2 regions of the Rhodococcus cercidiphylli genome follow, and region 1 is predicted to be linked to the other one. Evidence: riboswitches for the same ligand, from Rfam matches in the RefSeq annotation. Region 1 holds a riboswitch; the other holds the start of a gene.
The links. A riboswitch is a leader RNA that binds a small molecule or an ion and turns the genes downstream of it on or off. The one in region 1 is predicted to bind cyclic di-AMP.
Positions count from the first base shown of each region.

Region 2: it holds a riboswitch for cyclic di-AMP, as region 1 does, so the genes downstream of both, R3P95_RS10125 (resuscitation-promoting factor Rpf1 domain-containing protein) here and R3P95_RS14060 (C40 family peptidase) in region 1, are expected to answer to the same signal.

Region 1 covers NZ_JAWLKE010000005.1:180,140-187,366, forward strand. The annotation lists gene R3P95_RS14040 (AMP-dependent synthetase/ligase) at 1-1,104, shown strand, start outside; gene R3P95_RS14045 (glycosyltransferase family 4 protein) at 1,115-2,239, opposite strand; gene R3P95_RS14050 (hypothetical protein) at 2,263-3,615, opposite strand; gene R3P95_RS14055 (C40 family peptidase) at 3,647-4,708, opposite strand; gene R3P95_RS14060 (C40 family peptidase) at 5,017-5,571, opposite strand; cyclic di-AMP (ydaO/yuaA leader) riboswitch at 5,588-5,751, opposite strand; gene R3P95_RS14065 (hypothetical protein) at 5,867-6,148, opposite strand; gene R3P95_RS14070 (DEDD exonuclease domain-containing protein) at 6,296-7,227, shown strand, end outside.
Region 2 covers NZ_JAWLKE010000003.1:629,593-636,819, forward strand. The annotation lists gene R3P95_RS10115 (helicase-associated domain-containing protein) at 1-1,330, opposite strand, end outside; gene R3P95_RS10120 (hypothetical protein) at 1,392-1,580, shown strand; gene R3P95_RS10125 (resuscitation-promoting factor Rpf1 domain-containing protein) at 1,660-2,271, opposite strand; cyclic di-AMP (ydaO/yuaA leader) riboswitch at 2,280-2,480, opposite strand; gene R3P95_RS10130 (YccF domain-containing protein) at 2,757-3,131, opposite strand; gene R3P95_RS10135 (hypothetical protein) at 3,134-3,352, opposite strand; gene R3P95_RS10140 (cold-shock protein) at 3,550-3,966, shown strand; gene R3P95_RS10145 (DUF2771 domain-containing protein) at 3,980-4,492, opposite strand; gene R3P95_RS10150 (MFS transporter) at 4,489-6,279, opposite strand; gene R3P95_RS10155 (glutaminyl-peptide cyclotransferase) at 6,284-7,114, opposite strand; gene R3P95_RS10160 (DUF3027 domain-containing protein) at 7,156-7,227, shown strand, end outside.

The DNA.
Region 1 (7,227 bases):
CTCGCACACGTCCTGGCACGCGCAGTGTCCATCGCGTCGTTCGACGCCGGGGTCACCATCGGCCACACCAGCGACATCCCCAATCTCGTCGCGACGTTCGGCACGTTCCAACCGGACTTCATCCTGTCGGTTCCGCGAGTGTTCGAGAAGGTCTTCAACACCGCCAAGCAGAAGGCGCACGCCGACGGCAAGGGAAAGATCTTCGACCTCGCCACCGAATGCGCAGTGGCATGGAGTGAAGCGCAGGATACCGGAGGTCCGGGAATCGTGTTGCGCGCCAAGCACACCGTGTTCGACAAGTTGGTGTACGGCAAACTGCGAGCAGCGCTCGGCGGCAAGTGCGAACTCGCGATCTCCGGCGGAGCGCCCCTCGGTTCCCGGCTCGGCCACTTCTACCGGGGCATCGGTGTGACGATCTACGAGGGCTACGGACTGACCGAAACCACGGCAGCGTTCGCGGTCAACACCATCGGATTCCAACGCGTGGGCAGCGTCGGGCGTCCACTGCCCGGCAACACCGTGCGCATCGCCGAGGACGGAGAGATCCAACTCCGCGGACCGGTGGTGTTCGACGGCTACTGGCGCAACGAGACCGCCACCGCCGAGTCGCTGGACGAAGGCTGGTTCCGCACCGGTGATCTCGGTTCCGTGGACGACGACGGCTACATCACGATCTCGGGACGCAAGAAAGAACTGATCGTCACCGCAGGCGGCAAGAACGTCTCACCCGCCGGGTTGGAAGACCACCTGCGGGCGGGTGCACTGATCAGCCAGGCCGTCGTCGTGGGCGATCAGAAGCCCTTCATCGGCGCGCTCATCACCCTCGATCCGGACGCGTTCGATCGCTGGAAGTCCGCACACGGCAAGGCCGCCGACGCCACCGCGGCGGATCTGCAGACGGACCCCGAACTCGTCGCGGAGATCGACGCCGCCGTCGCCGACGCGAACAAGTCCGTCTCGCATGCGGAGTCCATCAAGAAGTATCGACTTCTCCCCCACGACTTCTCGGAGGAGAACGGCGAGCTCACTCCCACGATGAAGCTCAAGCGCAACGTCATCACCAAGTCGTACGCCGACGAGATCGAGTCGATCTACTCCCGTTGAGCCGTACTGCCTAGATCAACGAACGCAGCTTCTCGGTCAGCACGTCCCAGCGCCATTCCGCGTCCACCCAGGCGCGGCCGGCGTTGCCCATCTGCGTCGCCAGCGTGCGATCGGACAGGATTCGCACGATCGCGTCGGTGGTGTCCGAGACGGACGTGCCGTCGACGACGAGGCCGGTCTTGTTGTGCTGCACCGCTTCCGGCGCACCCCCGGACATGCCGGCGACTACGGGTACACCACAGGAAGACGCCTCGAGGTAGACGATGCCGAGACCTTCGACATCGAGACCGGCACCTCGGGTTCGGCTCGGCATCGCGAACACGTCGGCGATCGTGTGGTGGGCGCCGAGCTCCGCCGACGGCACGGTACCGGTGAACACCACGTGTTGCTCCATGCCGGTGGATCGGACGAGCTCGCGCAGAGTCTTCTCGTACGGCCCGCCGCCGACGATCACCAGAATCGCTCCGTCGACGGCCCGGCGGATCCCCGGGAGCGCCCGGATCAGGACATCCTGACCCTTGCGCGGAACCAGCCGGGACAGGCACAGAACGGTGGGGCGATCACCGAGGCCGTAGCGGGCACGAAGTTCCGCTCGCGCTGCGTCGTCGGGCACGAAGCGATCGGTATCGACACCGGGCGGCAGATGTTCGAGGGCGGCGGTCCGCCCGAACGCCGAACTGAATCGCCCCCGGGTGTACTTGCTGACGTAGGTCACCACATCGGTGTTCTCGCCGATCGTGCGCAGGGTCGCCCGCCCGCCCGGCACCATCGACCATCCGACCTCGTGACCGTGTGTGCTCGCCACGATGCGATCGGCCCCGGCCTTGCGCAGGTACGACGACATCACTGCCAACGGAGCCGACGCACCGAACCACACCGAATCGCAGCCTCGGGACTTCAGGATTCGAGCCGCACGACGCGCGACGAGCGGAGTCGGCAACATCAGGGTCGTCGGATGCCGGATCACCTCGAAAGGCTGCCTGGCATCGAACTTCTCGTGCGAGTCGCCGCGCCAGCGGGGGGCGTAGACCACCAGCTCGTCGGCCGGCAGCTGCGAGGCGAAGCTGTGCAAGTAGGACTGAATACCACCCGGGCGAGGAGGAAAGTCGTTCGTCACGAGCAGGGTACGACGCATGGCGTCAACCGTAGCGCCCCGTCTCAGCGGGCCTGGCGAGCCACCCAGTCACCCCACGAGGACACGAACTGTGCCCGGTCGAGTCCCAGCACAGACTCGAATGCAGAATCGGTGGGGCTCTCGGACGCGAGCGCTTCGTACAGGGAACGCAGGGTCGACTCCCCGAACCGGTCGGCCACGAATGCGAACACCGACCAGGCCGATTCGTAGGCCACACTCGACCGGGCACCACCGGCACCGAAGTCCTCGTTCTTCGGCAGCACCGTCGGCGGCCCACCCGCCGCCACGATCGCCGCGAGAGTGGGTGCGAGTTGCGCGAACTCGGCACCGGACCCTCGATACCCGGAATAGTCGGCGAACCCCTCCGACACCCACAACTCCGTACCGTCGGACGTCCTCGCCCTCGCCGCCACATGTGTCAACTCGTGCCGCAGAACCGAGCGCACGGTGAACGGCGTCAACCTCGACGCGGCGTCGGGACCGAACACCACCCGCTGACCCGTCGGACGGGAGCCGTCGGCCGCCACCGCGTCGGACACCGTCACCGCAGCCACGTCGGTGGACGGATCGGACCCCGTCAGTTCGGCGAACTCCTCCGCCGAGGATGCGACGAAAATCAGCCCGTCGCGCGCCCAGTCGTCTCCCCAGAAGTCGGCCACGGCCGCGATTGCCGACGGAAGTTCGGCCGTAAGGTTCTCCACGAACGCATCGCGGTCCGGATGACCCATGACCACAGATGTCCCGGCTTCAGTGGCCACCGAACGCACGGTGAGAGGGCCGAAGTCCCACGGCCCACGCCAGGTCTGGCGTCGATACTCGGTCAGATCCGCGTCGTCGACCAACCGCCATCGACCGTCCCGCTCGGCGACGACGAGTGAGACCGGCCGACGCGTCGGCGATGCGTCCGGGCCGGTGATCGCGTATCGCAGATACACCGCGGGTGCCCAGACATCGGTGGAATCGAGCGCCGCTGCGATCGACGGCGGCACCGGGGTCTCGGGCTCGTCGCCCAGGTCGTAGCCGAACTCCGCGAAGGGGACGCCGGGTACCACTGCTGCCCGGCGCAGCTGCGCTTCGACGAAGCCGGGGTCGGCCTGCGGATCCATCACATCGCGCAGTGCGTCGAGATCACCGGAACGAACCGCGCGCGCCCACTGGTCGAGGAGGACGGTCACATCGGCGCGGCGCTGCTGATCGTAGGTCGGCGGGTCCTGGCCGACGGTGACCTCGGCGGTCCCGGCCGTGGGCGGGCCGTCGAATCGGTGAATCAGGACGACCGAGACGGCGACCACCACGACGACCACGACGACAAGCCAGCGCCGCCATGACGATCGGAGGATGACGTGCAACCCGGATGGTCGGTTCGAGGTGGTCATGCCGCCACTCGTCGATCGTCGAGACACGACCTCAGTATCGACGCGCCCCGTAGTACGGGAACGATGCCATCGACTGCACCTTCACGGGCACACCGAATGTGGAGGCATGCAGCACGTTGCCGTTTCCGGCATAAATTCCGACGTGTGAGATGTCCGGATAGAACAGAACGACGTCACCGGGCTGCAGATCCTTCTGATCCACCGGAGTTCCGCCCGCCGCCTGCGCCTGACTCGATCGCGGCAGCGTCTTGCCCACCTGCTTGTACGCCCACACGACCAACCCGGAGCAGTCGAAGCCATCCGGACCGGTTGCGCCCCAGACGTACGGCTTGCCGATCTGCGTGAGGCCGGCCTGCAGCGCACTGGCTCCCGATCCCGGCGTCAGGTTCTGCAGAATCGAGGACGGGTCGAACCCGTCGGGCAGGGTCGAACCGGCCAGAGACAGTTGCTCCGAGGACGAGAGCGCACTGTAGGCGGCCATGACCTCGGCTATCTGTCCCTGCAGCTCACTCTGCTTGGCCTGGAGATCGTCGCTGACGGCCTTGGCCTGCTCTGCGGCGACGCGTGCCTGTTCGGCGGCCGTCGTCGCGGCCTGCTCGGCCGTCTCTGCATCCGAGCTGGCCTGCTTGAATCGGGCGACCTGGTCGGCGGTCTCCGCCGAGATCACGTCCAGCGCCGACATCTGGTCGAGCAACTGCTGTGGTGAGTCGCTGACCATGACGGCGAACAGTCGGTTGGTCCGCGCGCCCTGGTAGTTGACGTTGGCGACCTTGTCCATGGCCGGTTTGAGCTGCTCCAACTGCGCCTGCGCTGCGTCCACGGCGGCACGGCTCTGGTCGACGAGGGCCTGAGCGTCGAGTTGCTGCTGGGTCTTGGCGTCGAGATCGATCTGAGCATCGTGCAGAGATTCGGTGGTCTGCTCGGACTGGCGAGAGAGCTCGGCGAGTTCGGTCTGCGCGTCGGATGCCGAACCGAATCCCGGCTGCGCGGTTGCCGTCGTCGTCGGCACCACGGCGATGCATGCGGTCAGCGCGAGCGCAACCACCGAGTTTCGGGCCGTACGCAACGCTCGGGTAGATCTCGATATCGCCACGGAAAGCGACTCTCCGTCCTCACAGATGTTGCCTCGACCGAGGCAACGGTTGGAAAAGTAGTCCGAAAACGAACCATACCCATGCTCTTACGGGCGCGGACGTGAACACGGTCCGAAATCGACGGGGGTTCGAGGTGACAGGTCACAAAATAAACATCGACCAGGTCTCGATCAGATTACGAACTGGATCCTTCCCTGTCCACCGAACCGGCGTGTCGCGCAGTCCGTGTCCGGATACGCCGACAGGGCCGAGCCGATGAACGGCTCGACCCTGTCGGTCGGTTCACAACGAACGTCGATCGCTCGAGTCAGTAACGGCGAGCACCGTCGAACGGCATCGAGTCGAGCGGGGCAACCTTGACCGGCACGCCGGACGTGGATGCGTGCACGACATTGCCGTTGCCGACGTAGATGCCCGAGTGCGAGCCGTCGTAGAACGAGACGACGTCGCCGGGGGCGAGGCTGTCGCGCGAGACCGGAGTGCCTGCGGCGGCCTGGTCGTAGCTCGTACGAGGCAAGCTGACGCCGGCCTGCTTGTACGCCCACTGGACGAGGCCCGAGCAGTCGAACGAATCCGGACCCGAAGCGCCGTACACGTACGGTGCTCCGATCTTGGATTCTGCGGCCTGAACGGCCTTCGCAGCCGGGGTGACCTGCGGTGCCAACGGCGCACCCGGCGCGGGCACACCCGGAAGGTTGAGGGGAGGAAGGCCCGGGATGTCAGGAATCTCGAAGGTTCCGACGCCGGGAATGGTGAGGGGGGCCGCCATTGCGGGTGCAGCGGGAAGAACGACCACGCCTGCCGTGAGCGCTCCGGCTACGAGGACTCGCCGCAATGTTCGGTTGGAAAGTTGTGACGCCACGAAAGATGGTGCTCCGTTTCTTCCTATCGTCCGCCGACCGAGTTAGCTGACGGGTTCGGGCTGGGAAGAGCAGCCCTACCCACCGGCCACCATGTGGTGGCTCAGCGGGATTCACCCCAGTAGATATCGGGTTCCCGGTACGAACACTCTCGCGAGTGAACGATTAGGCGGTGACTTGCGACGCCACTCCGGTTTGGACTGGCGAGACTCCGCAAGGTCTCAGGAAGGTTACGAAATGGCATACCCCCGTGTCGACCCCAACTCGCCGAGGAGAGCGAATTCGGCTCGATTCTCGCTAGCCGGCGCGCTGATCCCCCGGTGTGTCACGAGTCGATAACAAAGGAACCTCGGCGATGTCGTCGTCGTTCACCACGAGCTTGAGAGTGGGCACGAGACCGACATCGGCGAGCACCCCCATGGCACCGAGTTCCTCCTGCTCGAGAGTGATACGAGACGGCGGACCGACCCGCCGTCCGTCCGACCCGGACGGCATCCCCGGAGCCCCCAGAAGCACCGTCACGACGCAGTCCGCGCAGGCGATGTCACGGACCAGGCAGTCACTGCAATCGATGATCATTGTGATCCTTGTCTCTTTACGGTTTCCGGCGGCCGAATCGGCCGACTCAGCGAAAGATAGCGACGGGCACCGACAGGTTCCGTGACACGACGACGTGGGACGGCGCGATGAGCGTTCTTGTCGGAGGTCGGCCCTAACGTCGTCCCGGTGAGCCTGCCCATCCAGCTGACGTTCGACGAACTCGACACCCCGCTGCACGAGACGACGTTCGTCGTCGTCGACCTCGAGACCACCGGCGGTAGCGCGGACACCGAGGCCATCACCGAAATCGGGGCAGTCAAGGTTCGAGGCGGCGAGATTCTCGGCGAGTTCGCCACGTTGATCGACCCGGGCAGGTCCATTCCGCCGTACATCGTGGAACTGACCGGCATCACATCGGCGATGCTCATCGGTGCGCCGCGCATCGAACGGGTTCTGCCCGGTTTCCTCGAGTTCGCACGAGGTTCGGTACTGGTGGCGCACAACGCCGGCTTCGACACCGGATTCCTCAAGGCCGCCGCGAGCCGTCTCGACATCGCGTGGCCACGGTTTCAGGTGCTGTGCACGGTCAAGCTGGCTCGCCGAGTTCTGACGCGCGACGAAGCTCCGTCGGTGAAGCTGTCCGCACTGTCGACTCTGTTCCGATCCGGCACCAGGCCTACCCACCGTGCGCTCGACGACGCCAGGGCCACGGTCGACGTTCTGCACGGCCTCATCGAACGCGTGGGCAATCAGGGAGTCCACAGCTACGCCGAGTTGGTCGACTACCTACCTGCGGTGTCGGCCGGCCAGCGCGCCAAACGCGGGCTGGCCGCCCATCTTCCCGGCACACCCGGCGTCTATCTGTTCCGCGGCCCGTCCGACGAGGTGCTGTACGTCGGTACGTCCAACAACCTCAAACGACGCGTGCGCAACTACTTCACCGGCTCGGAGACCCGAGGCCGGATGAAGGAGATGGTCGCACTGGCCACCCGCGTCGACCACGTCGAGTGTGCACACGCGCTCGAAGCCGGAGTCCGCGAGCTACGTCTGCTCTCGGCGCACATCCCGCCGTACAACCGCCGCTCGAAGTTCCCCAGGAAAGGGTGGTGGATCACCCT
Region 2 (7,227 bases), on a different contig from region 1:
GAGCGGTGGCTTCGGCGAGAACATGTCCGACGGGTGTGACGCCGAAGCGTCCGGACCACCGGGGTCGACGCCAGGCCAGGGTGCGGGCGAGGTCGGCGGGCTGCGCTGCGTGTCCGCTGCCGAGTTCTGCGAGCAACTCCAGGATCATGCGTCGATCCCGCGGTGCGGCCGGAGAGCGGACTTCCTCGGACAGGGCGGCGATGGGTTTGTCGTTGGGGTCACGCATTCCGATGACCCAGGGTGCCCGCGGCACTTCGAGCCAGGCCGAGGCCAGGGTGTGCCAGCGCGCTGCCGGGGCGGCGGTGAGCCAGGCCTCGACCGCCGGTGTCGGGGCCCAGTAGTCGTCGCCGTTGTCGGACGCAGGAACCGGGTCCGGTGTTCCGCTCGAGATGAGGTGAGCGGCGGCCAGCAACTCGACGAGAACGCTCACTCGATCGTCGTCGAGGCCGGTGGCCTTGGTGATCTTGCGGAGCTCGCGTACTCCCAGTCCGCCCGCCTTCAGAGCGGGTGCAGGCGAAGCGGACAGTGCCTCGATCACCGCGACGCAGTGCCGACCCAGCTCCAGCGCCTCTCCTGCGGCAGCGGCGTCGACGTCGGCGAGCGAATACGTGTTGGTGTCGAGTTTGGGTTCGGCGAGCGAGCGCGGGTCCGACATCGGTTCGCCGCGCAGGATCTGGCCCACTTGGACGGGCAGCTCGACGGTTTGTTCGTCCAACCAGATCAGCAGGCCTGCGGCGAGCAGCTTCTGGACGGGTCGGTCCGGCGGCGTGCCCGGTGCGGCGTCGCGGGTGCGGCCGGTGGGGGACGATCTGGCGAGGGTGTCGAGAAGGCCGCGTTCGCCGTCACCGAGTTCGGCCAGGGCCGCGGTGATGTGGGCCTCGGTGAGGTTGTCCACCGGGTCGAGTGCGCGACCGATGCGCCACGGCACCGCGTCCGCCGCTGCGGCGCTGATGCGGAAGCCTGCTGCATCGCCCCACACCAGCAGGCGTTCGCGCAGCTGGGACAGTGCCTTGTCCACGCTCTTGGCCGGTGCGCGTTTGGCGACCACGGCCAGCAGCGCGGCGCGGGTGACGGGGCGCTCGTACGCCTCTTCTATGGCGAGGATCTCGAGGACCGTCAGAGCGAGGGTGTCGAGGGTGTCCGCGGTGTGCAGGATCGATCGGCGCTGCTCGGCCCGTCCGGCCAGTACGGCAAGGGATGCGGGCGGCGGCGCGGTCAGATCCGGACGCAGCGACATGGCCCTGATCAGCTCGGCGTCGCTGCGAGCTGCGATCCATCGAGGCAGATCCGGGGGCGTATCGGTGTGTCGGTGCGCAGTCGTGTCGGTCATCGTCTATCAGATTAGAGACCTGGGCTGGTGCTTGCCGCAGGGCAGGTGTCAAAATAGGCGCATGGTGAACAAGTCGAAGAAGCCCTATGTCGATCCAGGCTGGCCGGAAACCGCTCGCGGTGACCACGCGGTGACCGAACTCTCGTCCGCTCGCTCGGGTGGCTTGTCGCCCTTCGGCGAGGACACCGAGTTCCCGCTGCCCGTCGAAGACCTTCCCTACGCCCATCCGGTGACCGTGGTCAATCGCTAGCTGCGGCCCTCGAGCACGAAGAAGCCCCCGACAATCCGTCGGGGGCTTCTTTCGTACGAGCTGAACCGTCTCCGGGCGCTTACTGGGGCAGGAATGCCTTGTTGGCCTGGTAGAAGTTCACGATCTGAGGATCGAGCTGGATGCCCTGAGCCGCGTTCTGCACGAACGAGGCGATCTGCGGATCGTTGGTGAGGTTCTGGACGGCGGTGACGATGCCCTCGACGACCTCGGCCGAGTTGTCGACTGCCGGGATGGACGTCAGGTCGGGCAACGCGGGAACTTCCGGTGCCTTGGGGGTGACCGGAACACTGCGCTCGGTGGGCGCGCTGTTCAGGCCGAGGCTCGAGGAGCAGGACGGCCATGCGCCCCAGCCCTGCGAGTCGAGGACCTTCTCTGCGACTGCGATCTGCTCTTCACGGCTGGCCTGGTTGGCCGTGGCCGCGTACTGCTGGCCGCCGTGCGCGTTCCAGGTGCTGGGGGAGAACTGCAACCCACCCTGGTAGCCGTTGCCGGTGTTGATGCCCCAGTTGCCGCCGGCTTCACACTGTGCCAGGCGGTCCCAGTCGGAATCCGGTGCCGCGTTCGCGGTGCCGGTGAAGGCGATGCTCGCGGTGCCCATGATGGCTCCGGTGACTGCGACCTTTGCGACGGTCTTGCCAGTGGTGCTCGGCTTGCGATGACGTCCGCTCATACGAGTTGAAATCCTCTCCACACGCGCCTGCGAGGTCAGCTGTCGGGTTCGGGCTGAGAGGTAGCCCGGCCGTCTCACACACTCCTGCGAGTGGGCAATTGGGCTTCACCCCAAGGGAAGTCGGTGCGGCTTCGTGAGTCGCTACAACTTCCCGGTTGTCCGTGGAGGACGTGGGTCCCCCGTCCTCGTCCCCTGGGTGATCGTCGAGGGTGTTCCGGTTCCCGCGGGACGAGGTTTGGCGCTGCGGGCCGGAATTCGGCCGAACTTTCCGGCCGCTGCTGACCGTACTGAAATTCCCGCCTTACGTCACTATTTGGTAACTGTCGATTTCGGGGCGTCGCCGAGAGCACATTTTGTACCTCTTTCGGGTCGCTCGAGTCGGCCCAGCTAGTGGACGTGCCGGGCATTGAACCCCTGTCCGTTGCCTGCCCGTTACCGGAGCGTGATGTGATGGAAGTCACATCGACGGGAACCGGTTCCGGAGGTCACCGAACGGCAACGATGTCCTTGCCGAGGGGCATCAGGGACACGGGGATCATCTTCAGGTTCGCGATCGCCAACGGGATGCCGATGATGGTGATCGCCATCGCGACGGCGGTGACCACGTGGGTCAGGGCCAGCCACCAACCGGCCAGAATCAGCCACAGCACGTTTCCGACGAGCGCACCGGATCCGGACCCCGGCTTGTCGACGATCGTCGACCCGAACGGCCACAGCGCGTAGACGCCGATGCGGAACGACGCGATGCCGAACGGAATGGTCACGATCAGGATGCACAGCAGCAGCCCAGCGAGGAAGTAGCCCAGTGCCAGCCACAGGCCGCCGAAGACCAGCCAGATGACGTTCAGTATCAACCGCATGGTCAGCGCGCCCGTCGTCCGGATGCCAGCGCGTACCCCAGCGCCAGCACGAAGCCGGTCGGCGCGGAGAACATGGCCGTCAGGTAGAGCCCGAGTGGGGGCTTCGCGTCGGAGAAGATCGGAAACATCAGGATCGCGACGATGGCGACGAGGCCGATCGCGAACAGGGCCAGCGCGATGCGCAGCAGAGCGGTGCTGCTCTTACGGGTCGTTGTGTCCACATCGACCACGGTAGTGCGAATCGCGACGCTGTGAAGAGCGCGGTGCGGTGAACAACTCGAATGCTCTATCCGGGCTCACCGCGCTAGACTGGTGTATTCGCGTCCTACGTCCTCGTGGGGCGCGAAACTTGTGCGGGCCGAACATCGGTCCCACGGACAACGCAACTGTCACAGCAACAGATGAACGGGTGAGCTCAGTGCCGACCGGCAAGGTGAAGTGGTACGACGTCGACAAGGGATTCGGATTCCTCTCGCAGGAGGAAGGCGAGGACGTCTACGTGCGTTCCTCGGCGCTGCCCGAGGGCGTCGAGGGCCTCAAAGCCGGTCAGCGAGTCGAGTTCGGGATGGCCGCAGGCCGTCGCGGACCGCAGGCGTTGAGCCTGAAGGTGCTCGAGCCGGCGCCGTCGGTGCGTCAGAACACCGGCAGCACCCGCCGCGAACCCGTCGAGCGCAAGCACACTCCCGACGAGCTGCACGGGATGGTCGAGGACATGATCACGCTGCTCGAAGCGACGGTGCAGCCCGAGCTCCGCAAGGGCAAGTACCCGGACCGCAAGATCGCGCAACGCATCTCCGAGGTGGTCCGGGCCGTCGCCCGCGAGCTCGACAGCTGATCTCGGGAACGACCTACGGCAGCGTGCCGATCGACCAGATGGCGTGGCTGACGAAGCCCTCCTGATTGGTGTCGGTGTCGATGATGCCGGTGGGCAGACGCACTTCGATCCCGAGCAGGGTTCGGCCGCTGTCGTCCTTGGTGGGCACCGTGACGCTGAGCCTGGTTCCCGGTTCGTTGAACGCGCTGTCCTCCACGACGTTTCCGCCGTCGTCGCCGTAGACCAGGGCGAGCACCCACGGTGCCGAGTAGACGGCCTCGGGAAGCGAGAGCTGCACCGTCGGGGCCTTGCCGACCTGGATCTCGGTGGTTTCTCCGACGTTGGTGCACAGCGGGTCGCTGACGGCGCAGTACAGGTACGGCTCCACGTCGACGGCTCGGCCGTTGGCGTAGGCGGAGACGGTCGGTTCCTTGTCCGGCGCGTTCCCGATCAGCAGCGCGAGTACCGCGACGAAGGCAACGGCGACGACGAGCAGACCTGCGGCGACCAGGGCCGCGATCTTCTTGGTGCGGGGAGCGAGATTCACTTGGTCACGTTTTCGCCGAAGGAACCGTCGGACACTTCTTGTTCGACGTGGTCGGGGCGGTTGCCGCCGAAGCCGGGCAGAAGTGATCTGCCGCGGTAGGTGAGGAATGTCTGCACGAGCCCGATCGTAAGCAACACCGAGACCACGGTGAAACCGAGCCAGTACTCGGTGGGGAGCAGCACGCCGAGCGTGCCGCCCAGGACCCAGCACAGCTGCATGACGGTTTCCGATCGGCCGAATCCCGACGCGATCGATTCCGGCGGCAGATCGGCCTGCAGGGACGCGTCGAGGGAGACCTTGGCGAGTGCACTGGCGCTCGACGCGACGAGCGCTGCCACCGCTGCGGTGAGCAGGCTGTCGGTGACCGCGGCGACGACGGCCACGACCGTGACTGCGAGGGTGCAGCGAAGAACCACCAGGGACGGCCGGCCGAGCTTGATCCTGGCTCCGAGCGCGTTGCCGGAGAAGTTGCCGAGACCGGCGGCGGCTCCGACGAGTCCGAGCATCGCGGCCTGCTGAAGCGGTTCGTGTTCGGTACGGGATTTGGCGACGAACGCGATGTAGAGCGTCAGGAAGCCGGTGAGAATCCGGATGGTGCCGTTGCCCCAGAGCCCGACGATGACCGCCCGGCCCAAGGGCTGTCTGCGGTTCTTGGCGCTGCTCGACGCCGGGGGCGACGGGGGCGTGCGGCGGAGGTTCTCGGTGGGAGCCCCGCTTCCGGCGTAATCGCGATCACCGTGCTGATCGGCGTGGTAACTCAAGGTTGCGGGCACTTCACCCTCGGTGATCTCCACCCAGGACGGAATGCGCATGCTCAGGTAGGCGCCGAGCACGGTGATCGCGGCGACGAACCACAGAGCCCCCGGCGAACCCGCGACGAACGCGATGCCGCCGGCGACCGCCCCGGCCGCGATGGTGCCGCCGAGCAGACCGAACACCGTCAGACGTGAGTTGACGCGGACCAGGTCGATCTCCGGTGGCAGTACCCGTGGAGTCACCGCGCTCTTGAGCACCGCAAAAGACTTGCTCAGGACGAGCATGCCGAGCGCGGCCGGATACAACACCCAGCTGTCGAAGTTGAACACCAGCACCACCGCCAACACGGTGCGCAACCCGAAGGACGTGGCGAGCGCGATGCGTCGGCCCTGCTGCAATCGGTCCAGCAGCGGACCGATGAGCGGCGCGATCAATGCGAACGGCGCGATGGTGATGACGAGATACAGCGCGACCTTGGTCTTGTCCTCACCGGTGGCGGCGGAGAAGAAGAGCGTGTTGGCCAATGCGATCGCCAGCGCGGCATCCGATGCGAAGTTCGCCATGGTCGCGTACGTGAGTGCCGTCAAACCGGACTTGTCGGCACCGTCGGCCTTCGCGGCTCGCTGAAACGATGCGATTCCCTTGCCGGTCAGCTCGCGTCCACGCATGGCGGCGACGCGGGTGACGGTCAGCTTCTTGGGCATCGGCGGCGGCTTGCGTGCGCCGGCCTTGCCGCGTGCCGCAGTGATCTGCTCGGTACGCGGCGGGTGCAACGGCGGCAACGGCTCGCGGCGGCTCGGAACATGGGCGGTCACAGGAGTTGCGGCCGGGTAGTTGGCCAGACCGGGGTGCTCGAGTGGGTCAGGAGCGGAGCCTGCGTAGTGACCGTTCGAGTCAGGAGCGGAGCCTGCGGAGTGACCGGGTCGGTCAGGAGCATCGTTCTGCTCGGGGTCGTGAGCGGAGCCCGCGGAGTGATCCTGGTGTGGGTCGTCCGCACCCGGTGGGGTGTGGGGGAGACGGGGATCGGTCACGGTGTCAATTCTGTCCTACCGACGCGGTATCGGTGAATTGCACCTCGAAGATCGTGGGCCAGTATTTGCCGGTCACGAGAAACCGGTCGGTGCCGGGGATCTGTGCGATGCCGTTGAACACGTCGGCACCCCCTCGTTGGGAGTCCGACATCGAATCCCACAGTGGGGTGCCGTCGATGACGCCCGTCACCGCGCCGGTCTCGGGGTCGATGCGCATGATGTCGAACGTCTGCCACACGTTGGCGTACACCGATCCGTCGTCGGCGCATTCGAGTTCGTTGAGGCGCTCCACCGGATTGCCGTCGAGTGTGACGTTCACGGTGCCCTCGGCCTCGAACGACGTGGGGTCGCGGAAGGTGAGAGTGGACGAGCCGTCGCTCATGACGAGGCGGTTGTCCGGCGTCTGCGTGCACAGCCCCCAGCCTTCGCCCTCGTAGTTCACTCGGCGTCGTTCTGTCAGAGTGTCCCGGTCTCGGGCGATCGCGACACCGTCCTGCCAGGTGATCTGCCACAGCGTGTCGCCGTCGACGGTGATGCCTTCGCCGAACAGGTCGGACGGCAGATCCACGCGATCGAGTTCGGTCATGGTCTCGAGCGACGTCCGCCTGACGAACGAGGAACCTTCCAATCCGGTGCCCTCGTAGAGCACGTCGCCGTCGATCTCGAAGCCCTGAGTGAAGGCGTCGTCACCGCGGTCGTATTCGCGCAGGATCTCGGTGGTCAGTGTCGGAACCGAGTCGGACGTCACCGGGGTCGGCTGCGTCGTCGACGAACAGGCGGACACGGCCAGCAGCGAGGCCACGAGGGCAGCGTAGGTGCGAGCACGGACGGTCATTGCACCCATGATGGCAGCCCGAACTGGGCGTCACCGAGTCGATGCGGCAAACTGAATGTGTGAGTTTCGTATCTTCTCCAGAGCTCGATTCCATCCGCCCCGTCTTGGCCGAT